DNA from 4 places in the Vreelandella mediterranea genome. Region 3 is predicted to be linked to each of the others. Evidence: predicted binding sites of a transcription regulator. Region 3 holds the regulator's gene; each other region holds the start of a gene.
What was found. Region 3 encodes sigma-54, which starts transcription at its own class of promoters, with help from an activator protein. Its sites were predicted from a motif close to TGGCACNNNNNTTGCTNT; they were not measured.
Positions count from the first base shown of each region.

Region 1 (7,491 bases), 1.4 Mb from region 3:
GAACTGGCGCTTCAAATCCAATTCCGGTGTGGGCAGCTCGACGAGGCTTCCCCGCCGGAAGGCGTCGCGCAGCGCAAGTCGCGAGACGCAGCCGATGCCAAGGCCCGACTCCACCGCACGCTTGATGCCCTCGGTGTGCTCGAGCTCCAACAGCGTATTGAAGCGGCTGCGGCGATGTCGGGCGGCATGCTCCAACGTCATGCGCGTCCCCGAGCCCTCTTCGCGCATGATCCAGTCCTCGCGTAAAAGCTGCTCGAGTTCCAGATGCTTGCGCCCGGCAAGCGGGTGGCGCGGTGAGCAGAACACGCATAGTTCGTCCTCGACCCAGGGCTGGCTGACGATCATCTCGTCGTCGCACTGCCCTTCGATCAAGCCCAAATCCAGCGAGTGCTGGCGCACCCCTTCGATGATATGACGCGTATTACGCACCGCCAGCCGCACACGGCTGCCGGGGTAGCGCTGCATGAAGTCGCTGATCAAAAGCGTGGCCAGGTAGTTGCCGATGGTCAGCGTCGCCCCTACTTCGAGCGCCCCCACGCCCTTCTGGCCGCGCAGAAGCTCCTCCACCTCTTCGGCCCGGTCCAAAAGTGCCACCGCCTTGGGCAGCAGTTGAAAGCCCAAGGCGTTGAGCTTTAGCCGCTTGCCCAGCCGGTCGAGCAGCTGACAGTCGAACTGGCGCTCGAGCTCGGTAAGCGCCGTGCTGGTGGCGGATTGGGACATGGCAAGCGCGCGCGCCGCCTTTGAGACGCTTTCGTGCTGGGCGACGGCCACGAAGACCTCGAGCTGGCGTAACGTATAGTGCATACCCGGCCTATATCGATTTTACGGATAACGTTTATCAGTATAATTGACTTAACAGATATGCGCTTGCTGTTTAGACTTGGCGGCAACATACCTAACCGCTCTTATTCTTTTTGAGAATATGAAATGCGAATGAGTCCTTACTCGCGTCGTCATTCGCACCCAAGGAGTTGTCATGAGCAAGTTTGCCCTGGAAGACGTGCTGAGCGTCCATCACTGGAACGATACCCTGTTCAGCTTTCGTACCACGCGGGAGCGCAGCCTGCGCTTCAAGACCGGCCAGTTCGTCATGATCGGTCTGGAAGTGGACGGCAAACCGCTAATGCGCGCCTACTCCATCGCCAGCCCCAACTATGAAGACCACCTCGAATTCTTCAGCATCAAGGTACCGGACGGCCCACTCACCTCGCGCCTTCAGCACCTTCAGGTGGGCGACCAGATCATGGTGAGCCGCAAGCCCACCGGCACGCTGGTGTGCGACGACCTGCTGCCCGGGCGCAATCTCTACATGCTCTCCACCGGCACGGGCCTGGCGCCGTTCATGAGCCTGATTCAGGACCCGGAAGTCTACGAGCGCTACGAAAAAATCGTGCTGGTTCACGGCGTGCGCGAAGTCTCGGAGCTCGCCTACGCCGACTTCATCACCAAGGAGTTGCCCGCTCACGAATACCTGGGCGAAGAGATCGCCGAGAAGCTCGTCTACTACCCCACGGTGACCCGGGAAGAGTTCCACACCATGGGGCGGCTGACCGACCATATTCGCAGCGGCAAGATTTTTGAGGACACGGGCCTGCCGCCCATCGACCCGCGCCAGGATCGGGCGATGATCTGCGGAAGCCCGGCGATGCTCGACGACACCAGTGCGCTGCTCGACGAGCTGGGCTTGAATATCTCGCCGCGCATGGGCGAACCCGGCGACTACGTGATCGAGCGGGCGTTTGTCGAGAAGTGATGGGCTGGTGAATGGTGAATGGTGAATGGTGAATGGTGAATGGTGAATGGTGAATGGTGAATGGTGAATGGTGAATGGTGAATGGTGATGTTCGGCGCCACCTTCATCGCGATACCAACAAAAAACCCCTGCTGGAGATACTCCGCAGGGGTTTTTTACTACTCACGATTCACGACTAACTATTTACCCCTTTATACCGCGTCCTTACCGGTTTCGCCGGTACGGATACGAATGACCTGCTCCAGCGGCATGACGAAAATCTTGCCGTCGCCGATTTTGCCGGTATTCGCTACTTGGGTGATGGCCTCGATGACCTGTTCGGCGAGCTCGTCGTCGACAGCCACTTCCAGCTTCACCTTGGGTAGAAAATCCACCACGTACTCGGCGCCGCGGTAAAGCTCGGTATGGCCTTTCTGACGGCCAAAGCCTTTGACTTCCGTTACGGTAATCCCCTGCACGCCGATGTCCGAGAGGGATTCGCGTACGTCATCAAGCTTGAACGGCTTGATAATGGCTGATATGAGTTTCATGGTGACATCCTCTCGCTTGCTGTCCGATTGTTGTGGGGCAGACGTTCACAACGACGAAACCGTTGCCCGCTTCCCCAAGCATACACCGCTACCGCCAGAGAATAAAAAAGCCTCCCACGAGGGGAGGCCGTAAGCTCACTATGTTGCGTCGTTGTAAATGCCACATCGTTGTAAAAGGACCGCTTTGGTTATTTCTTGACGCTGAACTCCGGGTAGGCTTCCAGACCGCACTCGGCGATATCCACGCCTTCGTACTCTTCCTCTTCGCTGACGCGGATGCCCATGAGGGCTTTCAGCACCAGCCAGACCACCAGGCTTGCCGCGAAGACCCAGCCGAAGATACCGACGATGCCGATCAGCTGCGCGCCGAAGGAGGCGTCACCGTTATTCAATGGCACGGCGAGCAGGCCCCAGATGCCCACGACCCCGTGCACCGAAATCGCACCGACCGGATCGTCCAGCTTGAGCTTATCGAGTGTGACGATGGCCGCCACGACGATCAAACCACCCACGGCGCCAATAGTGGCCGCCCCCACCGCGGTGGGAGAAAGCGGGTCGGCGGTGATCGCGACGAGCCCTGCCAGCGCCCCGTTGAGCGCCATGGTGAGATCTGCCTTACGGAACCACAGCTTGGCGAGTACCAGCGCGGCGAGCACGCCGGCGGCGGCGGCGGCGTTGGTATTCACGAACACCTGGGCGACGTTATTGGCCGAGGCGACATCCGACAGTTTGAGCTCCGAGCCGCCGTTGAAGCCAAACCAGCCCATCCACAGGATAAAGGTACCGAGTGTGGCCAGTGGCATGTTGGCACCAGGAATGGCGTGAATGGCGCCGTCACGACCGTACTTGCCCTTACGCGGGCCCAAAATCAGCACGCCCGCGAGTGCGGCGGCCGCACCGGCCATGTGCACGATGCCGGAGCCGGCATAGTCGGAGAAGCCGGCCGCGTCCAGCCAGCCGCCGCCCCAGGTCCAGTAGCCTGAAACCGGGTAGATGAAGCCGGTCATCACCACGGCAAAGGCCAAAAACGCCCAGAGCTTCATGCGCTCGGCCACCGCGCCAGAAACGATGGACATGGCGGTTGCCACGAACACGACCTGGAAGAAGAAGTCAGAGCGCATAGCGTAGTAGGGCGCGTCTTCACCGCCGCCGAGCACCGCGTCCACGCCGTTTTCAGCGCCGATCAAAAAGCCCAGGCTTGGCAAAAAGCCGCCTTCGCCGCTGGAGTACATGATGGTGTAGCCCACCAGCAGGTACATGGTGCAGGCGATGGCAAACAGCGCGATATTTTTGGTTAGAATTTCCGCGGTGTTCTTGGAGCGCACCATACCGGCTTCCAGCATTGAGAAGCCGGCAGCCATCCACATGACCAACACGCCGCAAATCAAAAAGTAAAACGTATCGAGCGCGTAGCTCAGATCGGTTACCTCGTTCATGAGTCGTTCCCCGTCTACTAAAACGTTGTATCAAGCAAAAATGCTCACAAAATCGCCGTGTGACTTATTGGTTCGGGTTATACGGCGTCGGCACCGCGCTCGCCGGTACGAATACGAATGACGTCTTCAAGCGGCGTGACGAACACCTTGCCATCGCCAATTTTGCCGCTGTTCGCCGCGCTGCAGATCGCATCGAGCACGCTGTCCAGGCGATCGTCGTCGACGGCGATCTCCACCTTCACCTTGGGTAGAAAATCCACGACGTACTCGGCGCCGCGATAAAGTTCGGTATGGCCTTTTTGACGCCCAAACCCCTTTACCTCGGTCACCGTGATCCCCTGCACACCGTTATCGGCAAGTGCTTCACGGACATCGTCGAGCTTGAATGGCTTGATGATAGCGGTGATGAGTTTCATCCCGGAGCTCCCCTGCTGGATAAATAGCGGCGCCGCCGCCTGAAATTAATGCCTTGCCTCGATAATGCGCATACCGTGCCATTCATTAAATTTAAATAATAAATCAGCCACTTAAGCCTGAAGCCAAGGTAAACCGCGCGCTTTGCCATGCGCTAACCCGGTGCATGGCAAAGCGGACGCACTATAAGAGTGCGCCCGCCAAACCACATCGCTTCATTTTGATGCAACCAAAAAAGTCGCCGTCCAAACGCACGTGAAACATGCGTATTTCGCTTGGGTTGCGTATCCTTACGAGAAAGCCGTTCACATTTATGCGTTCGTATCAGGAGATAGCCATGGCGACCCAAGACCGCATTAGCCGACTCGCACAGCAAATTGGCGACCGCTTGCAAAATGCCTCTCACGCACCGGAAGACATTCAAAAAGGCGTACAGCAAGTCATGCGCGGCGCGTTTGATCGCATGGAGCTGGTGTCCAGGGAAGACTTCGATATTCTAATGGATGTGCTCCAACGCACCCGCTCGCGGGTCGAAGCCCTGGAGCGCCAGGTGGCCAACCTGGAAGCCTCGATCGACGCAAGCCAGGCCGATAAGGCAACGCCCATGGAAGCCGAGGCGCAGACCACGCCGGCCCCCCAAGAGCCCGCCAAAAAGACGCCCAAGCCGCGCGCCTCTTCCGCCAAGGCGGCCAAGGATGCCACGGGCTCGGTGGACGATCTGGGCGAGTAGCTCGTTGCAAGATGCCCTTGAGAAGTCTTTTATAACAGCATCTTAGGGCAATCACTCTAAAAGCGACGCGCGGCTTATTCCCTTTGCCGCGCGGGCACGCTGATGTTCGAAGCGCCGATCCACACAGATTGATATAAAAAATGAGAACACCTATCATTGCGCTTTGCAGCGTCGATGAACGGCGTTCTATCAATAACAATCTGCTTTCTGGATCACTCATGACTCGCTATGTCGCCCTAAGCGCCGCTTTGTTGAGCGGTACTTTCCCCTTGATGGCCCTTTCTCAATCCCAATCGACCAGTAACGCGGAACCCGTGGCCCAGGACACGCTGGTGGTAGTCGGTTCACGCACGCCCACCCAAATCAGCCAGATCCCGGGGGCGGTACACGTGGTCGAAGGGCCCGAGCTGCAGCAGCAGATCAACGCCGGGGGCGATTTGAAAACGGCGCTGGGCCGGCTGGTGCCAGGGCTGGATTTCGGCCCCCAAGGGCGCACTAATGCAGGGCAGAACATGCGCGGGCGCAGCGTTCAGGTGCTCATCGACGGTGTATCGCTGAATAACTCCCGCGGTCTGTCGCGTCAGTTCGACGCCATCGATCCATTCAATATCGAGCGCGTCGAGGTGCTGTCAGGCACCAGCAGCTTGTACGGCGGTGGCGCGACGGGCGGCTTGATCAACATCATCACCAAGCAAGGCGAGCGCGGCGGCCCCCACTTCGAGACCCAAGCGAGCGTCACCAGTGGCTTCAACACGCGCCACGATCTCGACCGGCGCCTTTCCCAGTCGGCCAGCGGCGGTAATGAAACGGTACAGGGCCGCATTGGCGTATCCTTGATGGAAAACGGCCGCCAGTACGACGCCGGGGGCGATGAAATCTTCCCCGATATCGCACAAAGCGACCTGCAGGACAATCGCCAGCTGGATATCCTCGGCAACCTACGCGTCGAGCTTGACGACGAACAGACGCTGATGCTCAGCGGCCAGCTTTATGACTCCGGCAAAGAGGGCAACCGCGGCGTCTACTACCCGAATTTGGCCGCCCCCACGCCGAACCTCGACGGCGCCGATATCCGCGACGGCTTCACCGCGGATCGCGAACCGCGTACTGACCGCAAGATGGTCAGCGCAAGCTACCACCACGCCGACCTTTTGAATCAGAATTTCTACCTGCAGGCGTTTCATCGGGAGGAGGAGTCGAGTTTTTACCCCTTCCCCTACGCCGCCCAGGACGGCGGTTACTACTTCGCCGCCTCTCAGCAGAACACCCAGCTTAGCGGCTTGAAGGCTCTGTTCTCGGCAGATCCAAACGACGATCTCAATGTGACCTACGGCGCGGACCTGGACCGGGAGTCGTTTGACGCCTCGCAGATGCGTTTCGATCGCGCCGCAAGCGATAGCTCCGGCGGGCTCGTACAGCGCGCCGATCGCGTCACGCCCCGCTATCCGGGTTTCGATATCGACACGCTGGCGCTGTTTACCCAAAGCGAGTGGTGGGCCACGGACCAGCTTCAGCTCAGCGGCGGCATTCGCCACCAACGCATGGACGTGGACATCGACGATTTCAACGACGTGCCCGGCGGTTCCAGCGACTACGACGTCACGCTCTATAACGCCAGTGCCCTGTATGATTTCGACAACGGCCATCAGAGCTGGCTGGGCTACTCGGAGGGCTTCGAGCTGCCCGACCCGTCCAAGTATTATGGCCGCGCCGGGCAAACCGTGGCGGACAACCCGCTGGACGGTATCAAGACCCGGCAAGTCGAGCTTGGCTGGCGCTACCAGGGCGGCGACTGGTTAACCCAAGCGGCGGTCTACTACGCCTGGTCGGACACCGCCATGGAGCTCGACGACGATCTCAATGTGACCCAGATCGACGACGACCGCCGCGACTACGGCCTGGAAGCCTCGCTCACCCGCTTCATCGGCCACCACTGGGAAGTGGGCGGCACCCTGCACGCGCTGGCCTCCGAACGCAAGGTAGATGGCAGTTGGCAGGACCGCGGTATTACCGTAGCCCCTTACCCCTCCCAGGACAGCCTGACCGCCCACGTGGCCTGGCAGGATGACGCGCGCACGCTGCGCCTTCAGGGCAGCCACGCCCGCCAGTACGAAGACGCCGAGGGCGATAGCATCGACAGCTTTACCACCTTCGATGTGATCGGAAGCCAGCAGACCGATATCGGCACCCTGAGTTTGGGAATCAGCAATCTGACCGACAAGCAGTACTCCACGCCCTGGGGCCAGCGCGCCGTGGGCTTCTATTCGCCCAACTATGGGCCGGAGTATCTCTACGACTACCAGGCCCGGGGGCGTACGTTCACCCTAGGCTGGTCGCTTGAGTACTAGAGCGCAGCTCAAAGGCCACGTCCGCGTTTCGTCCAGGCTAGCGGATGGGCGTTTTAGCGCGGCGTGGTTTGCACGCAAGAACGATTATCGTTTAAATACCGGCTGACTCTTCAAGCGACGCCTCGTCATGCGCTCTAACGCCACCACGACTTTCATTCGCGGCCTGCTCTTCGTAGCGGGCCTGCTGCCGTTGACCGCCCAGGCCCAGTGGGCCACCCTCGATTGGACCATTGCCGAGACGCTTTTGGCGCTCGACGCCCCGGTCAGCGGCGTCGCCCAG
Region 1 covers NZ_OZ310198.1:3,480,387-3,487,877, forward strand. The annotation lists gene ACWFVE_RS16075 (LysR family transcriptional regulator) at 1-804, opposite strand, end outside; gene ACWFVE_RS16080 (ferredoxin--NADP reductase) at 977-1,753, shown strand; gene glnK (P-II family nitrogen regulator) at 1,945-2,283, opposite strand; gene ACWFVE_RS16090 (ammonium transporter) at 2,472-3,719, opposite strand; gene ACWFVE_RS16095 (P-II family nitrogen regulator) at 3,797-4,135, opposite strand; gene ACWFVE_RS16100 (accessory factor UbiK family protein) at 4,471-4,863, shown strand; gene ACWFVE_RS16105 (TonB-dependent receptor) at 5,082-7,211, shown strand; gene ACWFVE_RS16110 (ABC transporter substrate-binding protein) at 7,339-7,491, shown strand, end outside.
Region 1: ACWFVE_RS16095 (P-II family nitrogen regulator) is a predicted target of sigma-54. The motif match lies at 4,199-4,216, and genes of this name have one in related genera.

Region 2 (7,491 bases), 1.4 Mb from region 3:
CGGGCAGCGGGGCAAGGGTACCGCCCAGCGCCTCGACGATATGCTGGGTATTGCGGTAAAGCATGCCCATATAGGTGCCGTCGACGGTGCCCGTATCGCCCATGGCGTCCGAATAAAGCTCGCCGCCCACGCTCACCTCGTGGCCGCGCTGTTTGGCTGCGTCGATCACCGCCTGAATCGTGCGCGGGTTGATCGTGCTTTCGACGAACACCGCCGGCACGCCGCGCTCTACCACACTATTGGCCATGCTGCGGATATCGGCAATGCCGGTTTCGGTTTCGGTGCTGATACCCTGAATGCCTTCGACCTCGATGTCGTAGGCGCGGCCATAGTAGCTAAACGCATCGTGGGCGGTGACCAGCACGCGCTGCTGCTCGGGAATGCTGGCAATGCTCTCCTTGACCCATTCGTGAAGCGCCGAAAGCTCGCCCTGGTAGCGCTCGCTGTTGGCCTCGATGGCATCACGACACTCAGGCCGCGCCTCTATCAAGGTGTCGCTCAGCGTAGGTACGATCTGCGCCCAGAGTGAGATATCCATCCACAGGTGCGGGTCGACGCCGTAGGCCCCCTGGGCGCTGATCAACGCGTCCTCGCCGATCGAGGCCGGGGCCACGGCCAAAGTCGGTGTGCGTTTGGAGAAGTTCTCCAGCACCGAGCCGAGCTGGCCTTCCAGCGAATAGCCGGAGTAGAGAATCTGCTCGGCGCCGCGCAGTAGCGCCACATCGCTGGCGCTGGCCTGGTAAAGATGTGGGTCGACCCCCGGGCCCATCATGGCCTCGACGCTAACGCACTCGCCGCCCACCTGCTGGGCGACATCGGCAATCATGCCGATGGTCGCCACCACGTTCAGCGGCTCCTCGGCCAGGGCCTGCGAGCTTAGCGGCAAAAGCCCCAACGCCATGATCGCGCGTTTTAGTGCCATGGATACCTCCGGGCATCGAATGAAAAGAAACCGTGCATTGCACTGCGCAATTTATTTTACATGCAGTAAGAAGTATAGCCTTTGCTAAGTTTCTTGCCTTACAAAAATTATGTCAAGCCGCCGCGTCCTTCACCGAACTAAAAATGTGCGCAAACCATGATGTGGATAAAAAAACCTCAGGCGAATTTTTGTTAATGTTATCGTTTGGTCTAATTAATCTTAATTGGCGGGGTGGACGATGCGCTATAAAGATAAGTACCAGCTAGTGACCCAGTGGGAGACGCTTCAAGAGCGTACGCCCAGGTCGGTACGCCAGGCAGTGGCTCAACTGGTCTACGCCTATCATGAGCCGTTCGCCCACCATTTCTACCACACCATGATGGAGGACCCTCACGCCAAGCTGTTTCTGTCCCATGACCAGGTCAAGCAGCGCTTGAATCCTTCGATGCAGCGCTGGCTGATTTCGATGTTCAGCGAGGAGCACGATGATTTACTGGCATTGGTAGAGCAGCAGGAGAAGATCGGCCAGATTCATGCCCGGGTCGATATTCCGGTCAACCTCGTTCTTGGCGGTGCCCGCCAGCTAAAACAGGCTTTTTATCAGCGCATCGAAGAGGACCTTTGCGAAGCGCACACGGCGGGCCGCGCCGCTATTTACGTTTCTGACACGATCGATATGGCCATGGAGATCATGAGCTACGCCTACTCGGTCGCCAGCGAGCGCAACGCGCGTACCGAAGAGGCGTACAAGCTCTTTACGCTCACGCAAAATATTGGCGATGAGCGCGAGCGGCAGCGTTCGGCGCTGCTCGATTGGGAGAATACGCTGATGTATGCCGTGGCCTCGCAGCAGCCGGTTCAAACCCTGCTGCCTCTTGCGAGCTCCGAGTTTGGGCTCTGGTATTTTCACAAGGCAAGCCACGTGTTCGAAGGCGTACCCGAGATCGGGAGTATCACCGGCTGCATCGAGCGGATCGACCACCAAACCCTGCCCGAGCTGGCCCGGCCGGAGGCGGAGCAGCGCCAGGCAGCGCTTGCCAGTATTCGTGACGGTATTCGCAGCATTTTGATGCTGCTGGACGACATGCTAAAGCGCGCCTCCCAGCTGGAGGCCGGGCGCGATAGCTTGACGCTGCTACTGAATCGCAAGTTCCTGCCGGTGGTGCTTGGCCGCGAAATCGAGCTTGCCCGCCAATCCGGCAAGCAGTTCGTTTTGTTGATGCTCGATATCGATCACTTCAAGTCGATCAACGACCGCTTTGGTCACGAAGCCGGCGACCACGTGCTGCAGCATGTGGCCAGTATCATGGAGCGCTCCACCCGCGGCGGCGACTATGTGTTCCGCATGGGCGGCGAGGAGTTTTTGATCGTGCTGGTCAATAGCTGCGCCGAGGGCAGCCGCCTGTTCGCCGAGCGGCTGCGCCAGGCCATTGCCAAGGAGTCCATGCTGGTCGGCGCCGACACGCTGCTCAACGTCACCGCAAGCTTCGGCCTCGCCTTGTACGATGGCCACCCGGACTACCAGCGCACGATCCAACGCGCCGACGAGGCGCTTTATAAAGCCAAACACACCGGGCGTAATCGGGTCGTGATGGCGGATAACGGCTAGCCTGAACGTCCTGGCGCCTTCACACTTGGCGAGATGTGAAACGGCGCTCCTGCAACGGGCGAACCAAAAACCAGTCGATGACCAGCATCACGGCAATCGCCGCACCGGTCAGCGGAAACAGCACCCCGCCGATTACCAGAATGGCGATGATGCCGCGAAAGGCGCGTTTATCCGCAGGCAGTGGCGGCACGCCGACGCCCCCTTTCGGGCGGCGTTTCCACCACATCACACCGGCGGACACACATAGCCCGATGATGGCGATACACACCGCCAGAAACACCAGCTGGTTCGCCAGGCCGAATTCCTGACCCATGTGGACGCTGATGCCGAACTCCAGCCAGCGGCCCAGCGGCCCGTAGTCTTTGTAGCTCATGTCCAGAAGCGGCTCGCCGCTGTATCGGTCGAGATGTACCACGCGCTGCTGGCTTGAATCGTTGGGGTAGACAGAGCCCGTGTACACGCCTGTGGCGCTCCCCGGCAGGCTCACTGCGAAGCCGTCATGCAGGCCGAGCCTCTCGAAGGCCGCCACGGCCTCGTCCAGGCCGATACTCGCTTGGGCCGCAGCTGGAGTGGTCGCGCTGGATTCGGGGATGCGCGCTTGCTCCATCGACCAACTGGTGGGCGTTTGCTCGCTCAGGCGCGTCTCGGACATCGGCACCTCGACCCGCACGCCGGCGGGGTAGCCAAAGTTATTGCCATTGGCCCACTGGTTCACCTGGCCGCCCCACACCCCGGACCAGGGCATCCCGGTGATCGCCAGAAACAGGATGAAGCCGCCGACGAACAGCCCGGTCACCGCATGCAAATCGCGCCAGAAAACCCGCTTTTTCGGCGTGCCGCGCACGCTGACCACACCGCCTTTCGCCTGGCGCCGTGGCCACCACAGATAAATGCCGGTCAGCACCAGCAGAATCGCAAAGCCGCCGGTGATCTCAATAAGCTTGCGCGGCGTGGCGCCGAAAAACTTGAGGCTGTGTAGGGTGCGCACCGTCCACATGAGGGTGCCCTGGTCGTCCAGCGTGCCGAGCACGTTGGCGGTGTAGGGGTTTACATACACCGCCAGGCGCTCGTCTTGTGGGGTGCGCACGGTGATTTCCGCCGAGCTTTCCGGAGTGGCCGGGGCGGTGTACTTCAGGGCGGTGCCCGGCTGTGCTTCAAGCGCGGCGCTCACCAGCGCCGAGGGCGCAGCGGTGCTCGCTCGAGCCTCCACGCGTTTGACGTCGGCGTGAACGATGGCGTCGATCTCATGATGAAAGAGATAAAGTGCGCCGGTGATCGACAGCATAATCAAAAACGGCAGGACCAGAAGGCCTGCATAGAAATGCCAGCGCCAGACGGCGAGGTACATATCGAACGGCTTTTTCGCCGCCGACGGGGTAGTGGCGTGGGATGACATCACGGATCCTCGAGCGCCCGATTAATGGGCGCTTTGATAGCGACAAGCGCCTGGCGGTCAAAAGCCGTCAGGCGATCAGAAATAGAGACGAGTCGCTAGGCAGCCGGCGGTGCGCGGGGAGGTGCGTGACGGTAGTGATCGAGGGAGGCGAACCCCTGCAACGGCATTTGCGGCAAGGGGGCCTGGTGAATGAACGCCTGCCGGGCAATGGTGGGCAAAAGCGCGTGGGCAGTGGGGAACTGCTGCCAGATCGAGCAGTAGCCGCACTCGTGAAACCAGGTGAAGATCGGCTCGGTTGGGGCTGGCGGCTGCCCGTGGTGGGCGTGATGGCCTTCGTGACCCAGCCCTGAATGCGCGTGATGGTCGCTGTGGTGGGCATGATCATGCGCTTGAAGCTGTGAGATCAGCGGGCCCACCAGCAGCAACAGCATCGCAACCAGCGCCATACAAAGCGCTATGCGATACCAGTGCTTGCCTGTTGAGCGTTGTAACTGCACGAAGCGATCTATCCTGATGAGCCACGAGGTCGTTGGCGGGGGAGTGGCTAGATCGTAACGCAAAGTTGCCCAATGGACAGTATTGCCCAGGTGGTCTTTTGTCACATGGCCGTCAGGCGGCGTGCGTGCCGACTGGTCAAGAATCGAAAGCGCCAGCGGCGATAGCGTTACTCAATCACGTAATCGGCGGCGTTGGGTCCCGCTTCACTGAAGCGAATTTCGACAGGAAACTCGCTATCGCAGCCTTGCACCATCCAAAGCTCCTTCCATTGCTGGGCGCCCTCACTTCCCTCGGGCATGGCCATCACATAAGGATAGAGCTCTTCGGGGGTGTCGCAGCCCATCATGTCGACCTTGGCGGCAACGCCGGTCATGGCATCTTGCATCAACTGCTGGTTGGCAAGGGTGCCTGGCTGGACGGCGCCTTCGGGCAGCGGCTCTGCAGCAACGGAACTGCTCATCACGCCAAGTAGCAGGCTAGCGGTCAACAACGTGGATAGTTTCATGAATAAGACTCTTTAAAGATGGCTGGTTAAAGGCGAAGCTTGATTAGCTTTTGGCAAGCTTTCTTATATAAACGCTACAGGAAAAGGTTGTCTAGTAACTTTAGCGAGTGCCCAACATTGAATGCGCAGGGCAAACAGTCGGCCCTGGCGTCAAAAGGGTTATGCAAACAGTGCATCACGCCAGCAGCGCTGCCACTTTTTGGTGCGCGATAGTGTTTATTTGTTCTTTTTTGGTGCGAGAAGATAGCCGCGATTCTTGAGATAGCGTTCCAATGCTGGATTCGAGCACGTGCCGAGGCGTTTCACCATTTTGGCGCATTAATTGCATTTCCAGGTGAACGGATTGTTTAACGGACAAAAGCGACAGCTCCTATGACCTTATGCGATAGCGCACCTTCGCTCGCGTCTTCCGGCCACCGCTTCGATAAAAGTCGCCGTTGGGCGGCTTCACTGGGCCTGGTGTTCGCCCACCGCGACGGCGCCACGCGTCTGGTCCAGGCGCGCCATCAGGGCCCGCTTCGCGTGCAGCGCCCCTTCTACCCGGAAGGCCGCGGGCAGGCGTGCCACGTGTACGTGCTGCACCCACCCGGGGGCCTGGTCAGCGGCGATGCGCTGACCATTAGCGCCCATATTGAGCCCGGCGCCCACGCGCTTTTGACCACGCCCGCGGCCAACAAGCTCTATAAGGCGGACAGCCAAGGTGTGGCCTGGACCCAGCGTACCGAGCTCACCGTGGACGACGGCGCGGTGCTCGAGTGGCTGCCCCAGGAAACCATTGCTTTTGATGGCTCGAAAGGCGGGCAGCACACCCATATCGCCCTTCACGGCAGTGCTAAATGCCTTGGTTGGGAAGTCATGGCGCTGGGCCGCCCGGCAAGCGAATTGCCGTTCGTTTCCGGGCGTATCGAGCAGCACTTTCGTTTGACCCAGGACGGCAAGCCCCTATGGCTCGAGCGCCAGCCGCTGGACCCATTACATCCGCGCTTTGTGGGCCGCTGGGGCCAGGGCGGTGCCACCGTGCAGGCCACGCTGTGGGCGGTGGGGCTCGATGATAATCAGCAAGCCGTCGAGGCGCTGCGCGAGGCGCTCCCGGATAGCCCCCACTGGGCGGTCACGCAGCGCCACAATGTGCTGCTGCTGCGTTTTCTGGGCCAATCACGTAATGAAGCCTGGGCGCTTTGCGAGCAAGCCTGGCGGCTTTTGCGCCCGCGCCTGATCGAGCGCGAGGCCCATACGCCGCGTATTTGGTTAACGTAATCTCTCTTTTAAGGACGACGCCCCATGGAATTGACCCCACGAGACAAAGACAAGCTGCTGCTGTTTTCCGCCGCCCAGCTAGCCGAGCGGCGCCGCGCACGTGGCCTGAAGCTCAACTACCCGGAAGCGGTGGCGCTAATAAGCTTCGAGATCATCGAAGGCGCCCGCGACGGCAAGAGCGTGGCGGAGCTGATGAGTTTTGGCCGCGAGATCCTCAGCCGCGAGGACGTGATGGAAGGCGTGGCCGAGATGGTCGACGAGGTGCAGGTCGAAGCCACGTTTCCCGATGGCACGAAACTCGTGACCGTGCATACGCCGATTGTGTGAATCGTGAATCGTGAGTAGTGCTTTGCGTATGCGTGAATCATGGGGTTGATACCACCACTCACCACTTACCATTCACTACTCACCTGTCACAAAAAACAGGAGAGCGCCATGATTCCTGGCGAATATCAGTTAAAAGAGGGCGATATCGAACTGTGCGTGGGCCGCGAGCGCATCACGGTGGAGGTCGCCAATACCGGCGACCGGCCAGTGCAGCTGGGGTCGCACTACCACTTTGCCGAGGCCAATCCGGCGCTTGTGTTCGATCGCGACAAGACCCGCGGTTTTCGTCTGGACGTGGCGGCAGGCACCGCCATTCGCTTCGAGCCGGGCCAGACCCGGGAAGTCACGCTGATTCCGTTCGTTGGCAAGCGCGAGATCTACGGTTTTCGCGGAGACGTGATGGGCGCGCTGGAGGGAGACAAACAATGACAAGCAACACGATTAGCCGGCAGGCCTACGCCGATATGTACGGCCCCACGGTGGGCGACCGTGTGCGTCTGGGCGACACCGAGCTGTGGATCGAGGTCGAGCGCGACGCGACTCACTACGGCGACGAAGTAAAGTTCGGCGGCGGCAAGGTGATCCGCGACGGCATGGGCCAGAGCCAGCGCGTCGATGAGGCGGTGATGGACACCGTGATCACCAACGCATTGATTGTCGACTGGTGGGGCATCGTCAAGGCGGATGTCGGTTTGAAGGCCGGGCGCATCGCCGCCATCGGCAAGGCCGGTAACCCGGACACCCAGCCGGACGTCGAGATCGTCGTAGGCCCCGGCACCGAAGTGATCGCCGGGGAAGGCAAGATTCTCACCGCCGGCGGCATCGATGCCCACATCCACTTCATCTGCCCCCAGCAGGTGGAAGAGGCGCTGATGAGCGGCGTGACCACTATGCTGGGCGGCGGTACCGGTCCGGCCACCGGCTCCAACGCCACCACCTGCACCCCCGGCGCCTGGCACATCGGCAAGATGCTCCAG
Region 2 covers NZ_OZ310198.1:3,407,634-3,415,124, reverse strand. The annotation lists gene ACWFVE_RS15790 (metal ABC transporter solute-binding protein, Zn/Mn family) at 1-922, opposite strand, end outside; gene ACWFVE_RS15785 (diguanylate cyclase) at 1,161-2,531, shown strand; gene ACWFVE_RS15780 (PepSY-associated TM helix domain-containing protein) at 2,551-3,927, opposite strand; gene ACWFVE_RS15775 (DUF2946 family protein) at 4,023-4,424, opposite strand; gene ACWFVE_RS15770 (hypothetical protein) at 4,592-4,930, opposite strand; gene ACWFVE_RS15765 (urease accessory protein UreD) at 5,303-6,187, shown strand; gene ACWFVE_RS15760 (urease subunit gamma) at 6,212-6,514, shown strand; gene ACWFVE_RS15755 (urease subunit beta) at 6,623-6,943, shown strand; gene ureC (urease subunit alpha) at 6,940-7,491, shown strand, end outside.
Region 2: ACWFVE_RS15765 (urease accessory protein UreD) is a predicted target of sigma-54. The motif match lies at 5,242-5,259, and genes of this name have one in related genera.

Region 3 (7,491 bases):
TGCAAAACGAGCGTCAGTCGCTGGTCATGGAGGGCTCGGCCAGACTGCTCGCCCCGGAGGAGGGCTGGCAGCTCGATACCGAGCGGTTACACTACGATGGCGTCGACCGCCACGCCTACACCGAGGCACCGGCCCTTTTACAGCAGCCTCCTCAGCAGATGAGCGCCAACCGCATGGATGTCTGGCTCGACACGAGCCAGGTCCGGCTCACCGATAACGTACGCGGCACTCACCCGCCCGCCCGCTCAACGCCTTAGGAGTCGTTATGCACCCGTTTTTACGTACCGCGCTACTGGTACTGGCCCTGCCTTTGAGCGCCGCCGCCCAGACAAGCCAGGCCCCCGTCGAAGTCGAAGCCGACCGGCTCGATCTTGATCAGCGCGCGGGTACCGCCGTCTACTCCGGCAATGTGGATATCCGCCAGGGGGAAATGCAGATTCGCGGCGACCGTGTCGAAATCTCGCGCAACGACGCCGGCGAGCTTTCCCAGGCAGTGGCCACCGGCGAGCGCGCCTACCTTCGTAATCAGCTCGAAAACGACGGAGGCCCGATGGAAGGTTGGGCGCGGCGTATCGTCTACCACGTCAGCGAACGGCGCATCGAGCTTATCGACCAGGCCGAACTCCACCAGCGAGCCGACCGCTTTCAGGGCGGGCGCCTTGAGTACTTCATCGACCGCGAAGTGGTTCAGGCGCGCTCAGACGTTAGCGGTAGCGACAACCAGCGCATCCGCATGACGCTACAGCCCGCGCAATAGGAGAATGACCGTGTCGAGCACGCAATCTGGGGCGGTCAAAACGCTTCACGCCCGCCATCTCGCCAAAAGCTACAAGCGCCGCCGGGTGGTAAAAGACATCAACCTGGAGATCACCCAGGGCAGCGTGGTGGGCCTACTCGGGCCCAACGGGGCGGGCAAGACCACCTCGTTTTATATGATCGTGGGCCTGGTCAAGGCCGATGCCGGCACGGTAGGAATCGACGAGCGCGACCTGACCCGGGCACCGATGCACGAACGCGCCACCGCCGGCATCGGCTACCTCCCCCAGGAGGCATCGATTTTTCGCAAGCTGTCGGTGGCCGATAACATCATGGCGATTCTGGAAACGCGCAAGGAGCTGGACCGCCGCGCCCGGGAGGCGCGCCTGGAGCAATTGCTCGACGATTTCCACATCACCCATATCCGCGACAACCTGGGCATGAGTCTTTCCGGCGGCGAACGCCGCCGCGTGGAGATTGCCCGCTCGCTTGCCACCGACCCCGCGTTCATTTTGCTCGACGAGCCCTTCGCCGGGGTCGACCCGATCTCGGTCGGCGAGATCAAGTCGATCATCCTGGCTCTCAAGGCACGCCACATCGGCGTGCTGATCACCGACCACAACGTGCGCGAGACGCTGGATATCTGCGATATCGCCTATATCGTGGGTGACGGCCACATCATTGCAAGCGGTGACTCAACCGCCATTTTGAATAACCAGAAGGTTCGTGAGGTCTATCTGGGCGCCGATTTCCGCCTCTAAACCATCGCCAATCCTAAAGTTCCGTGTAGTGGCATATTTATTGCACTTGCGCCGGACCCCAACTCGCACTAGGGTGGAGCTTTACGAGTAACGAGTGGTTCTTCAATGGTCATGAAAGCCTCTTTACAGCTGCGTGTCGGCACACAGCTGACCATGACGCCTCAACTGCAGCAGGCCATTGCCCTGCTACAGCTTTCCACCCTCGATCTTCGCCAGGAAATCCAGCAGGCGCTCGACGCCAACCCGTTGCTGGAACAAGAGGACGAGTTTGGCGAAGAGAGCGTGACCGAGACCGCCGAAGCCGAATGGGAAGAAAGCATCCCCAGCGAACTCTCCATCGATAGCGAGTGGTCCGACACCTATCAGGACATGGCGGCCAGCGCCGGCAGTGAGGGGCCGGATTTCGAGCGACAGGCGGCGGGCCAAAGCCTGCATGGCCACCTGCTTTGGCAGCTGGCCATGACCGACGCCAGTGAGCGCGAATACGCCATTGCCGAAAGCCTGATCGACGCGCTGGACCCCAACGGTTACCTCACCCAGCCTCTCAACGATATTCGCGAAGGGCTCAAGGCCCAGGGGCTCGAGGGTTTGAGTCAGCGCGAGGTGGAAAACACGCTGATGCGTATGCAGCAGTTCGAACCCACCGGCGTTTTCGCCCGCGACCTTCGCGAATGTCTGATGCTCCAACTCGCCACCCTGGCCGACGACACGCCGCTTCTGGTGCCCGCCAAGCGCCTGGTGCGCCAGTTTCTCGAAGCGCTCGGCAAGGACGACATGCGCCTTTTGAAGCGCCGCCTGGGGCTTGACGACGAGCAACTCGATGACGTCATCGGACTGATCAGAAGCCTGGACCCGCGCCCGGGCAGCGCATATGGCATCACCAACGATAGCTACATCACTCCGGATCTGGTGGTACGCCACGATAACGAAGGCTGGCACCTCGAGCTCAACCCCGAGGCGCTTCCGCGGCTGCGCGTCCAGCCTGATTACGCAAGCCTGATCAAGCGGGCGGACAAGAGCCAGGACAACCAGTTTTTAAAAGAGCACCTACAAGAGGCTCGCTGGCTGATCAAGAGCCTTTCGAGTCGCAACGATACGCTGTTACGCGTCGGTCGCGAGATCATCGCCCGCCAGCTTGGCTTTTTGGAGCGCGGCGAAGAGGCCATGAAACCCTTGATACTCGCCGATATCGCCGAGGCCGTGGAGATGCACGAGTCGACGATTTCACGGGTGACGACGCAAAAATACATTCACACCCCCCGCGGCGTATTTGAGCTCAAGTACTTCTTCTCGAGCCAAGTGAGCGGTCATGACGGCAACGACAGCCACTCCAGCACGGCGATCCGCGCCCGGTTGAAAAAACTGATTCAAGAAGAGACGCCAGGCAAGCCGCTCTCGGACAGCCGCCTGGTGTCACTATTGGAAGATGGCGGTATTAGCGTAGCGCGGCGCACGGTGGCAAAATACCGCGAGGCCATGGGGATTCCCTCCTCCAGCGAACGGCGGCGTTTGCGTTAAAAAGTGAAACTGGCCGCCGGGGCTTTGCAACGGTAGAAAAAGGGTTACAATCAAAGGACAGTCCTGGATTAGGAGTACGTCGATGCAAGTCAATATTACGGGCCATCACCTGGAACTGACCGACGCTCTGCGCGATTACGTTAACGAAAAACTCGAACGTATCGAGCGTCACTACGACAATATCACCACCGTTCATGTCACGCTTTCCATCGAGAAAGAGCGTCAGCAGGCCGCCTGCACCCTCCATGCGGCCGGCGCCGATTTGCACGCCGAAGCCCAGGACAACGACATGTACGCCGCCATTGACGCGCTGGCCGACAAAATCGACCGCCAACTCGTAAAACACAAGGAAAAAGCACAAGCTCGCGCCCAGGGCGCTGGCGTGCGTTAAATCGATGACCCTGGAAACCATACTCCCCCCGGAGCGCGTGCTGTTCGACGTCCCCGGGGGCAGCAAAAAGCGCGTGCTGGAGTTCTTCAGCACCTTCATCGCCCAAAATACGCCCAGCCTGGATAGCCAGGAAGTGTTCAGCCGTCTGATAGGCCGGGAGCGATTAGGCAGTACCGGCATTGGTAATGGGGTCGCGATTCCCCATGCCCGCAGCCCTCACTGCAGCGCCCCTATCGCCGGCTTTCTAAAGCTTGCCGAACCGGTGGATTTCGACGCCATCGACGGTGACCCGGTGGATTTGGTGTTTGTACTGCTGGTGCCGGAAGAGGCCGACGACACCCACCTTGCGCTGTTGGGTCAGGTCGCCACCATCATGAATGACGCCGCCACGCGCGCGCAGTTTCGCAAATGCGAGAGCCAGCGCGAGCTTTTGGAGATCGTCACCGCCAAAATTCGCGAGCAAACGGGCAGCTAAATCAAGGCCCTACCCACCCAGCCCTACAGACCGAAGAGAAACACTATGCAACTGGTGATTATCAGCGGCCGCTCCGGGTCGGGAAAGTCCATTGCGCTTCAGGCGCTGGAGGACCTGGGCTACTACGCCATCGACAACTTGCCGGCCATGCTGCTGGGTTCACTGGTCGATGAGCTAAGACAGCAAGGCGAGCGCACGCACCTGGCGGTGAGTATCGATGCGCGCAACCTGCCCACGGCCCTGGAGCGCTTTCCGGCCCTGCTTCAGGACATCAAATCCGGCAGTACCCGCGTACAGGTGATTTATCTCACCACCGACGCCCGGATTTTGCTCGAGCGCTATTCGGCCACGCGCCGGCGCCACCCGCTGACCCGGGACAGCGGGATGACCCTGGAAGAAGCGATCGCCAAGGAGGAAGAGACGCTTTTTGGCATCCGCGAACTGGCGGATCTAATGATCGACACCTCGCGGCTGACGGTGCACGATTTGCGCGGACGGATCACCGACCAGCTGGGCCACCAGCGCCAGAGCCAGCTCACCCTGACGCTCGAGTCGTTTGGCTACAAGCGGGGAGTGCCGCTGGACGCGGATATCGTGTTCGATATCCGCTGTCTGCCCAACCCTTACTGGGACCCGACGCTTAGACACTTCACCGGGCGCGACGCCGAGATTGCCACCTTTTTAGAGGCCTATCCGGTCGTCGATGAGATGGGCATGGATATTCTCAACTGGCTGGAGAAGTGGCTTCCGGCCTACCAGAGCAGCCAGCGCAGCTACATGACCATCGCTATCGGCTGTACCGGCGGCCAGCACCGCTCGGTGTACATGGTCGAACAGCTGGCCAAAAAGATGCTCGATAAGCGCTCCAGCGTACAGCTTCGCCACCGCGAGCTGGGCATTCACTACAGCGTTGATGACGCCACCCCATCGTAATGCTGGGCGGCGGGAGCTTGCCGTGTCATCCCTTATGAACCACGCACATTCAATCAAGACACCGCTAGGCAAAAAGGAACCAGGGTGCCCGAAAGAATTCTTACATTGACCAACCAGCGCGGCCTTCACGCCCGCGCCGCCACCAAGCTTGTCACCTGCGCGCAGCGGTTCGAGTCTCGGGTATACGTCTATAAGCAGACCCAGAAGGCCGACGCCGCCAACATCATGTCGCTTTTAATGCTGGCCGCGCCCTGCGGTACGGCGCTGACCGTCGAAGCCGTGGGCCAGGACGCCGAACAGACCCTGGAAGCGATTCAAGCACTGTTCGACGCCCGCTTCGACGAAGATACCTGACAACGGGCCATAAGCGGCAGCGTCCCCATCCACCTGTCGAGCAAAATATGCAGCTAATCCAAACCGGCAAATACTCCCGGGTCCACTTTGACCCCGAGCACGACCAGTTCATCAAGACCTTCCAACCCAAGACCTTCGACCGGCTGCGCTACCTGCTGCGCATTCGCCCCTACCCCGGGCTCAACTTCGCGCTGATTGCCTCGCGCCTGGACGCGCTGGGCATTGCCACGCCAACGATCACCGAGGCCCGTCCCTACCGGTTGGCCACCCAAAATATCCACGGCGTGGCGCTAAAGGAGCTGATCCTGGACTCGCCAGACCTGCAGGCGCAATATTTGGATGCCCTGGTGGCGTTCGATCAAAACGGCATTCACTGTCGCGGCCTACATACCGGCAACTTTTTGGTACGCGACGGGCGCATGGTCGCCATCGACCTCGATGCCTACAAGGCGCCGCGCTGGTGGCGCTACTCGCGCCGTGAGTACCTGAACTGCCTGAGCCGTTCGCTCACCGGCGACGAAGCCTTCTTGTTCACCCGTCTGCTCGAGCGGTTGGGGCTGGACGCGAACTACCGCCGTATACGCTGAGCGCTCTTTTTAGCGCCTACTTTTTAGCGTTTAAAAAAGCCTGCCCACTAAAAAGCCCGCCGTTTTGAACGGCGGGCTTTTGCTTTAGCGAGTGGCGTGTATCGGGATCAGCTACCGGCCACGGTCATGGCATCGACCAGCCAGCTGCCCGTATGGATGCTGCCCCGGGTATCCAGGTCGTCGCCCAACCCACTCAGCCCGCTAAACATGGTCTTGAGGTTGCCCGCGATGGTGAACTCCTCCACCGGATACTGAATTTTGCCGTTTTCTACCCAGAACCCCGCCGCGCCGCGCGAGTAGTCGCCGGTAACGCCATTCACGCCCTGGCCCATCAACTCGGTGACAAGCACCCCACGCCCCATGCGTTCAAGAAGGGCGTCCAGGCTTTCCAACGGCGCTTCGAGACGAATATTACGCGCCCCACCCGCGTTGCCGGTGGTGCTCATGCCAAGGCGCCGCGCGCTGTAGGAGGAGAGCATGTAGCTTGCGATGCGCCCGTTTTCGATAAAGCGGTTGTGGCGGGTTTGCACGCCTTCGCCGTCGAAGGGCGAGCTCGCCATGGCCCCCACTTCCAGCGGGCGCTCCTCGAGGCTGAACCACTCGGGGAAAAGCGGCTCGCCAAGCTTGTCGCATAGAAACGAGGCTTCGCGATAAAGCGCGCCGCCGGCCAGTGCCCCCATCAGGTGGCCCACCAGCCCGCTTGCCTGGGAGGGGTCGAAAAGGACCGGAAAGGTGCCGGTCGGCGGACGTTTGGCGCCGAGCCGGCGCAGGGTACGCCTGGCCGCCTCACGGCCTACGCTTTCCGGGTCTCGAAGCGCGCGCGGGTCCCGGGCGCTGGTGTAGTCGTAGTCGCGCTGCATGCCCCGCTCGTCCTGGGCGATCAGCATGCAGGAAAGCGAGTGGCTGCTGCCTTTTTGGGTCCCCATGAAGCCGTGGCTGTTGGCGTAGACCCGCACGCCCTCGCCGCTTGAAAGCGACGCGCCTTCGGACTGATGGATACCCGCCACGTCGCGCCCGGCCTGTTCGCAGGCCAAGGCAAGCTCGGTGGCGCGCTCCGTATCCAGCGCCCAAGGGTGGTGAACGTCGAGATCCGGAAACTTGGTGGCCATTAGCGAGGCGTCGGCGAGCCCCGCCGCCGGGTCTTCGCCGGTGTATTGGGCAATTGCCAGCGCCTTCTCGACCGCCGCCTTGATCGACGCCGAGCTTGCGTCACTCGACGAAGCACTGCCCTTGCGTTTGCCTACGTAAAGCGTGACCGCAATTCCCTGATCCCGGGAAAGCTCGACGGTTTCGACCTCGCCCAGGCGGACGCTCACGCCAAGCCCCTGATCGACGCTTGCGCCTACTTCGGCTTCATCGGCGCCCAGCTCTTTGGCAAGCGCCAGGGCTTCCTGAGCGCGCGCGACCAACTCCTTTTCCTGAGCGGCTGCATCGAATGCCTGTGCCATAACTCTCTCCTCATCGCCTATCGTGGCTGGCGGATCAAATGTCGTGGTCGCAGCTGGTATACTAGCTGGCGACAAATCTATTAAGTGAGTGCCTGTATGCCTAAAAAACGCCCCGCTAGCGGCCCTGACGATCAGTTTGATGAACCGCTCGAGCGGCCCAGCAAGTCCCAGCTCAAGCGCGAAATGCACGAACTCCAGACGCTGGGCGAGACGCTCATTGCCATGAAGCCCGCCGAACGCGCGCGCTTTCCATTATCCGACGACCTGC
Region 3 covers NZ_OZ310198.1:2,046,432-2,053,922, forward strand. The annotation lists gene lptC (LPS export ABC transporter periplasmic protein LptC) at 1-257, shown strand, start outside; gene lptA (lipopolysaccharide transport periplasmic protein LptA) at 266-757, shown strand; gene lptB (LPS export ABC transporter ATP-binding protein) at 768-1,517, shown strand; gene ACWFVE_RS09610 (RNA polymerase factor sigma-54) at 1,623-3,035, shown strand; gene hpf (ribosome hibernation-promoting factor, HPF/YfiA family) at 3,118-3,426, shown strand; gene ACWFVE_RS09620 (PTS sugar transporter subunit IIA) at 3,431-3,901, shown strand; gene rapZ (RNase adapter RapZ) at 3,947-4,834, shown strand; gene ACWFVE_RS09630 (HPr family phosphocarrier protein) at 4,919-5,188, shown strand; gene ACWFVE_RS09635 (hypothetical protein) at 5,236-5,775, shown strand; gene pmbA (metalloprotease PmbA) at 5,883-7,223, opposite strand; gene yjgA (ribosome biogenesis factor YjgA) at 7,320-7,491, shown strand, end outside.

Region 4 (7,491 bases), 1.6 Mb from region 3:
TGGTCGATGATGGCCTGCTGCGGGCCGCGAAACTCCTCGAAGCCGAAGACTTCCTGCAGCACCTTCAGCGCCGCCGGGTTGGATTCGCCGTGCATCCTCGCTCTCTCCTCGCTCGTTGACCGTTGCCGAGAATTGTCGCACGAAAACCAGCGGCAGCGCCCGCCTAGCGAATCCCCGCGCGCAGAAACGACTGCACGAACTGGCGCTGGAAGAGCAAAAACGCGATCAAAAGCGGGGCGATGCTCAGGAGCGTGGCCGCGCTCACCGTGGCCCAGTTGACCCCGGTTTCCGGCGCCGAGAACACCCCAAGGCCCACGGTGAGCGGGCGGCTCTCCACCGAGTTGGTCACGATCAGTGGCCACAGGAAGTTGTTCCAATGGTGGCTGATCGATACCAGCCCGTAGGCGAGATACGTCGGTTTGGCCAGCGGCACGTAGACTTTCCAGAGCACGGCCAGCCAGCTGCAGCCTTCGATACGGGCGGCGTCCTCGAGCTCGCGGGGGATGGTCTTGAAGGTCTGGCGCAGCAAGAAGATACCGAAGGCGCTGGCCACGTACGGCAGGCCAATGCCGGTGATGGTATCCAGAAGCCCCAGGCCGCTGACCAGGCGGTAGTTCTCCACGATCAGCACCTCGGGAAACACGAATAGCTGAATCAGTACCAGCATGAACAGCACGTTCTTGCCCGGCACGGGAAAGCGCGCGAAGGCGAACGCCGCCAGCGTACACACCACGAACTGCGCGGCTACTACGCCGGTGACCAGCAAAAAGGTATTGAGGTAGTAGCGCCCGAACGGCGCCTGGCCCCAGGCGGTGGCGAAGTTTTCAAGCGTGAGCGGCGCGAGCAGCTCAAAACGCACCACGAACGCCGCCGGGTGAAACGCCGCCCACACCGCGTAGAGCAGCGGAAAGATCCAGATCAGCGCCAAGAGCCAGGCGGCCAGGTTTTCCAGGGAAACGGCGGCTGCAAAGCGGCGAGGGGCGGCGGCGGTCAACGTACTCATGGGGAAAAAGTGCTCATTGGTAGTGGGTCCTGCGGTCAAGAAGCGTGAACTTGAGCGTGGCCACCAGGGCGAGCACGACGAGAATCACCACCGTGATCGTGGCCGCCGTGGTGCGGTCGAAAAACGCGAAGGCGTTCTCGTACACGTAGTAGAGCAGCAGGTTGGTGGCGTTGTTGGGCCCGCCCTTGGTCAAAATGAACAGGTGATCGATCACGCGCACCGCGTTGATCAGCGCGTTGATCAGCACGAACAAGGTGGTGGGCATCAAAAGCGGAAACGTCACCCGCCAGAAGTAGCTAAAGCGGTTAGTACCTTCCAGGTCCGCGGCTTCTTTCAGCTCCGGCGGGATCGCTTGAAGGGCGGCGAGATAGAAGATCATGAAAAAGCCCGCCTCTTTCCAAACCGACATGACGATGATCGAGCCCAGTGCCAGGCTCGGGTCGCCCAGCCAGTTCGCCCCGGAAAACCCAAGCGCCCCCAGCAGCTTGTTAAAAAGCCCAATCTGCGGGGCGTAGAAGAACATCCAGATATTCGCCGCGGCGATCATCGGCAAAATGGTCGGCGTAAAGTAAGCCATGCGCACCAGGCCGCGCCCGGGCAGCCGGCCGTTGACGAACAGCGCCATGACGAGGGCCAGCGCGATGGAGGTGGGAATGGTGCCCAGCGCATATATCAGGTTGTTGCGCGCCACCTTCCAGAAGGTGGGGTCGTCGAACAGGTACTGGTAGTTCTCCAGCCCCACGAACGCGGCCGGCTCATTGCGAAAGCCGGGCATGAACAGGCTCTGGATCACCGTGGTGATCGTGGGCAGGTAGGCGAATAAGCCCAGCAACACGGCGGCGGGCAGTAGCAACAGCGCGCCATAGAGCTGCATTTTACGGTGAGCGGTGAGCGTCATGAGAAAGACCGCCAAGGGGTGAAAGCCGGGCATTGGCCCGGCTTATGGATAACGACTCATTAAGCGGTATTTAACGCGCGTAGCGGCGCAGAATGCCGTCGGCTTCGCGCTGGGCCTGCGCGAGCGCCTCGGCGGGTTCCATCTGGCCGGTGAGCGCCGCTTGAACCGCGTTATCCAGCGTGCGGCGAATACGCCCGCCCTGGTAGGTGGAGAGCTCGGCGGTGCCGTGCTCCAACTGGTCGCGGGCGACCGCCGCCGGCGGGAACTCCTCGACGTAGGCCTGGAGTGCCTCGGTTTCGTAAGCGGCGGGGCTCACGCCCATATAGCCGGTCTCGATCGACCAGTCCGCGGCGCGCTCTGGCGAGGTCATCCAGCGAACGAAGGTCATCGCGGCGCGCTGCTCTTCTTCGCTTGCGTCCTTGAAGATGTAGAAGTTGCCGCCGCCGGTGGGGCTACCGCGCTGCTCCTTCATGGGCAGCATGGCCACGCCGAAGTCGAAATCCGCCTCGTTACGCGCGGCGGTCAGGTTGCCGGTGGTGTGCCACATCATGGCGGTGGTCTGCTCGATGAAGTTCTGGCGAAGCGTACCCCACTCGATGATGCCCTCGGGCATGGCGTCGTGCTCTTCTGAAAGCGAAACCCAGTACTCCAGCGCCTCGATGGCGGCGGGGTCGTCGAAGTAGACCTCGGTGCCCGCTTCGTTCATCAGCCGGTGGCCGTTTTGATAGGCGAACGCCTGGAACATCCAGTAGGCGTAGCCGGTGGAGGGCACCATCATGCCCCACTGATCATTATTGGAGGCTTCGCGAATGGTGGTGGCCATCTCGGCCATTTCGTCCCAGTTCTCCGGCGGCGTTTGTGGGTCCAGCCCGGCGGCCTCGAAGGCGTCCTTGTTCCAGAAAAGCACGATGGTGGAGCGCTGGAAGGGAATGCCGTAGGTCTGGCCATCGAGCTGGCCGTTCTCCATCAGCCCCGGGTAGAAGCTATCCAGCCACTCGCGCTCTTCGTCGGTCTCGACCAGCTCATCGAAGGCGACGATGGCGTCCTGCTCGACGAGCTCGAACAGATCGATGGAGAACATCACCGAAAGCGCCGGGGCGTCACCGGCTTCCAGAGCAGAGGTGGCGCGCACCCGGGTATCGTCGTAGTTGCCCGCGTAGATCGCCTCCACGGAGATATCCGGGTGTTCGCTCTCGAACTCCTCGACCAGGTTGTCGACCACGCCGGTCAGGGCGCCGCCCACCGAGACGGGGTAGTACAGGGTGAGGTTGACGTCGGCATTGGCGTAAGAAGCGCTCAACAGGCCCACGGCCAGGGCCGTTTTGGCGAAGGGAAGGGGAAAACGCATGGAAGACTCCTGGGATTCAGTGTTGAAACGAACCCACCTGGGGCGGGCGAGACACGCGGCGCAGTGTGCCGGGTAACGCGCTTGGCGAAAGCTGCGTTTGGCGCAGGCCGTCCTCGGCGAAAAGGTGGGCGCTTTCCGGCGTCCAGAAAAGTCGGCAGGCCTCGCCCGTCAGCGCGGGTTTGCCGTTGACGCGCACGCGCAGGCGCTGCTCGCCCACCGCCACGTAGACGATGGTGTCCGCGCCCAGGTACTCCTCGCTCACTATTCTTGCCGGGATGCCGGGGGCATCCGCCGGGCGCAGTTCGATATCTTCCGGGCGAATGCCCAGCTGGCCACCCGCCGCTTGCAGCGGGGCGACGAGGGTCGTGTCGCCGTCGATCACGGCGCCGGTGTCACCGGCCACCAAAGGCAGTAGATTCATCGCGGGGCTTCCTATGAAACTGGCGGCGAAGGCGCTCGCCGGGTGGTTGTAGAGCGCATCCGGCGTGGCGTCCTGAACGATGCGCCCGTGCTGCATCAGGATGACCCGGTCGCCCATGCTCATCGCCTCGACCTGGTCGTGGGTGACGTAGATCACCGTCATGTTCAGGCGGCTCTGCAGCGCCTTGATCTCCCGGCGCATGTCGCTACGCAGGCGGGCGTCCAGGTTAGAGAGCGGCTCGTCCATCAAACAAATCGGGTGCTCGGAGATGATCGCCCGGGCCAGCGCCACCCGTTGGCGCTGGCCACCAGAGAGCTTTGCCGGTTTGCGGTCGAGATAAGCGGTCAAATCGACGAGCTCTGCGACCTGCTCGAGCCGGGCCTGGCGCTCGGCTTTAGCGACGCGGCGACTCTTGAGGCCGAAGACGATGTTCTCCGCCACGCTCAGGTGGGGAAACAGTGCGTAGGACTGAAACACCATGGACAGGCCGCGATCCCCCGGCGGCAATCGCGTCACGTCGCGCTCGCCGATATGAATCTCGCCCTGGGAGGCGTCCTCTAGCCCGGCGATCATGCGAAGCGTGGTGGATTTTCCGCAGCCGGAAGGGCCGAGCAGAATGACGAACTGGCCCGGGGTGACGTCAAAGGAGACGTTGTCGACGGCGGTGGTCGCGTCCCAACGTTTGGTAACACCTTCCAAGCGGATACGCGATTGGCTCATGACTCGATACTCGTTCGAAACGGTATGACGATGGTCAATCACTCTGCGTCAAAGGTGTTGCGGTTGTGTGACACTCCCGGGGTGGCCGTAGGTCAGCCGTTGGCCGCAAGGCCGTAGCGCTTTAGTTTGCGCACCACGCTCGATTGGCTGATGCCTAGACGTTTGGCGATGGCGTAGGTGCTGGTGTGGGTTTTGCAAAGTCCTTCGAGAAGCTCGCCTTCGAGGCGCGCCAGATAGTCCGGCAGGGTTTCACCGACCTCCAGCGGCGCGCTTTGCGCCGCCAAGGGTGAGGGGGCGTCCTGGGCGGCGGTGGGTTGAGGCGAAAGCCCGACCCGATCGATCTGATCAGAGGCGCTCGAAAGCCAGGCACGCTCCAGCCAATTTTCGAGCTCGCGCACGTTGCCCGGCCAGTCGCTTCCCATCAGCGTCGACCAGACGTAATTGCCCAGAAATTTCTGCCGCCCGTAGTGGGCGTTCAGCCGCGCCAGGCACGCTTCGGCAAGGCCGGGGATATCCTCGCGGCGTTCGCGAAGCGGGGGCAATGTCACGGGAATGACGTTGAGGCGGTAGTAAAGATCCAGCCGGAAAGCGCCTTCCTGCACCCGGCGCGCCAGGTCCTGATTAGTGGCCACCACCAGGCGAAAATCCACCCGGCGCGAGCGGGTGTCGCCCAGCCGGGTGAGCTTACCGTCCTGAATTACTTTCAAAAGCTTGGTCTGCATCAACAGCGGAAGCTCCCCGATCTCATCAAGAAACAGCGTGCCGCCCTCGGCCTGCTCCAAAAGCCCGGCCTTGCCCTGGCGGGCGGCGCCGCTGAACGCCCCAGGCTGGTAGCCAAACATCTCGGACTCGAACAGGTTTTCCGGAATGGCGGCGCAGTTGACCTCGATGAACGCGCCTTCGCCCCGTGCGCTCCAGCGGTGGAGCTGCCTGGCGAAAGCGGTCTTGCCCACGCCGGACTCGCCCAGCATCAGCACGTTGGCGCTAGAGGGCGCAACGCGTTTGAGCAGACGCGCCACCTCGCGCATCGCGGGGCTTCGCACCTGTAGGTGCTCCAGGGCGCTATCCAGCGCGCGGTCGTCGGGGGTCGCGCCGTTGCGGTCGCGCTTGATGTGTTCGTTGAAGCGCTTTTGCAGCAGCGCGTACTCGTCCTGAAGAAGCTGTAGGTCGGTTAAATCCCGGGAGCGGCTGATGATGCGCTCGAGCTTGCCGTTCACCAGCACCGGATGCGCCTCGGCGATCACCCGCCGCCCGGTGCCGGTGGTTTGCATCAGCTGAGCAGCGCGGTGAGTACGCATGACCTCCAGGCTGATCGAGGGCTTGAGGGTGCCGTTTTGTTCGAGGGTTTTGACGTTGCTGCCGAGCAGTTCATCCCGCGACATGCCGTACACCGCCTCGACCCCGGGGCTGATATCCAGTACCTGGCCGCTTGCGCTGACGATGAAGAAGTGGTCGTTGGCGGTTTCCACGATGGTGTTGAGCACGTGCCGATCGATATCTTCCACCCGGCCTCCTTGTTTGAACCGAATATGACTTGGTCAATGCATATATGACTCAATGCTACGCCTTTATAAGTCATTTTTGCATCGATTGAGCTCGAAAAGCCCCGTTCAAGGGATTCCAGCGTTTGGCACGTTAAATGCAGTATCAAGGTAACGCTTAGCCAAAGAGGGCTTTTGAAAGCCCGTCTCGATAACGACAGGAGGTTTTAATGTCCGAGTTCAACCAGCCGCTGGGCGGTAACAGCGTGCCGCGCTTTGGCGCCCCGGCCACCATGATGCGCCTGCCCACCCAGGAAAGTGCCCAGGGGCTCGACGCGGCCTTCATCGGTATTCCCATGGATATCGGGACCTCCAACCGCCCCGGCACGCGCATGGGCCCGCGCCAGATCCGCGATGAATCACGCATGCTGCGCCCCTACAACATGGCGACCCGCGCCGCGCCTTTTGAGTACCTGCAGGTGGCGGATATCGGCGACGTGCCGATCAACACCTTCCACCTGCCCAAGAGCGTCGACATCATCACGGCGTTTTTCGACGACGTGTTGCGCCACGACTGCGTGCCGCTGACCCTCGGTGGCGATCACACCATGACGCTGCCGATTCTGCGCGCCATGGCCAAAAAGCACGGCCCGGTGGGGCTGATTCATATCGACGCCCACGCGGACGTCAACGAGCACATGTTTGGCGAAGAGATCGCCCACGGCACGACCTTTCGCCGCGCTCAGGAAGAGGGGCTTCTGGCGAAAGAGAAGGTGGTGCAGATCGGCCTGCGCGGCACCGGTTACTCCGCCGAAGACTTCGACTGGTGCCGGGATCAGGGCTTTCGCGTCGTGCAGGCCGAAGAGTGCTGGTACCAGTCGCTGGCACCCTTGATGGAGGAAGTACGCGCGCAGATGGGCGATACGCCGGTGTATATCAGCTTCGATATCGACGGGCTCGACCCCTCCGTGGCACCGGGCACCGGCACCGTGGAGATGGGCGGGCTCACCTCCCATCAGGGCCTGGAGATCGTGCGCGGGGCGGCGGGGCTCAATATCGTCGGCGGCGATCTGGTGGAAGTTTCACCACCCTACGACACCAGCGGCAATACCGCGCTGATGGGGGCCACGCTCTTGTACGAGATGCTCTGTGTGCTGCCGGGGGTCAAGCGGGGCGAGTAAGTTCCCGGCGCCGATGACGCTCGATTAAAACAATAGATAACAAAGGGAGGCTAAGCCTCCCACGCCGCCAGCCCACCTCCAATAAGCACTCTCAACAGGTGAACTCTATGTCTGAATCTCAAACGACACGCGACGAGGCTGCGTCAAACGGGCCCATCCCTCGAAGCCATTTGCTCAAGTTTCTGATTCCCTCAGTCATCGGCGTCTTGCTGTTTCTGGTGCCGTTTCAAACCGGGGAGTCGGTCAATATCGGCATGGGCATGATGGCCGATGGCCTGCAGGCGCTGCTTGGTCAGGCGCTTCCCTTGATAGCCATGCTGGTGTTGTGCGTATCGGTGGTGGTGACTCTGTACGTGAAGACGGCCAACCCGGCCTGGGCGCGTGGCGGCCACTTCGGCGATATGTTCAACGTCGGCCCGATCTGGGTGGCGCTGCGTAT
Region 4 covers NZ_OZ310198.1:472,646-480,136, forward strand. The annotation lists gene recQ (DNA helicase RecQ) at 1-95, opposite strand, end outside; gene ACWFVE_RS02290 (carbohydrate ABC transporter permease) at 164-1,003, opposite strand; gene ACWFVE_RS02295 (carbohydrate ABC transporter permease) at 1,017-1,901, opposite strand; gene ACWFVE_RS02300 (ABC transporter substrate-binding protein) at 1,972-3,249, opposite strand; gene ACWFVE_RS02305 (ABC transporter ATP-binding protein) at 3,266-4,390, opposite strand; gene ACWFVE_RS02310 (sigma-54 interaction domain-containing protein) at 4,483-5,895, opposite strand; gene speB (agmatinase) at 6,102-7,052, shown strand; gene ACWFVE_RS02320 (YjiH family protein) at 7,160-7,491, shown strand, end outside.
Region 4: speB (agmatinase) is a predicted target of sigma-54. The motif match lies at 6,019-6,036, and genes of this name have one in related genera.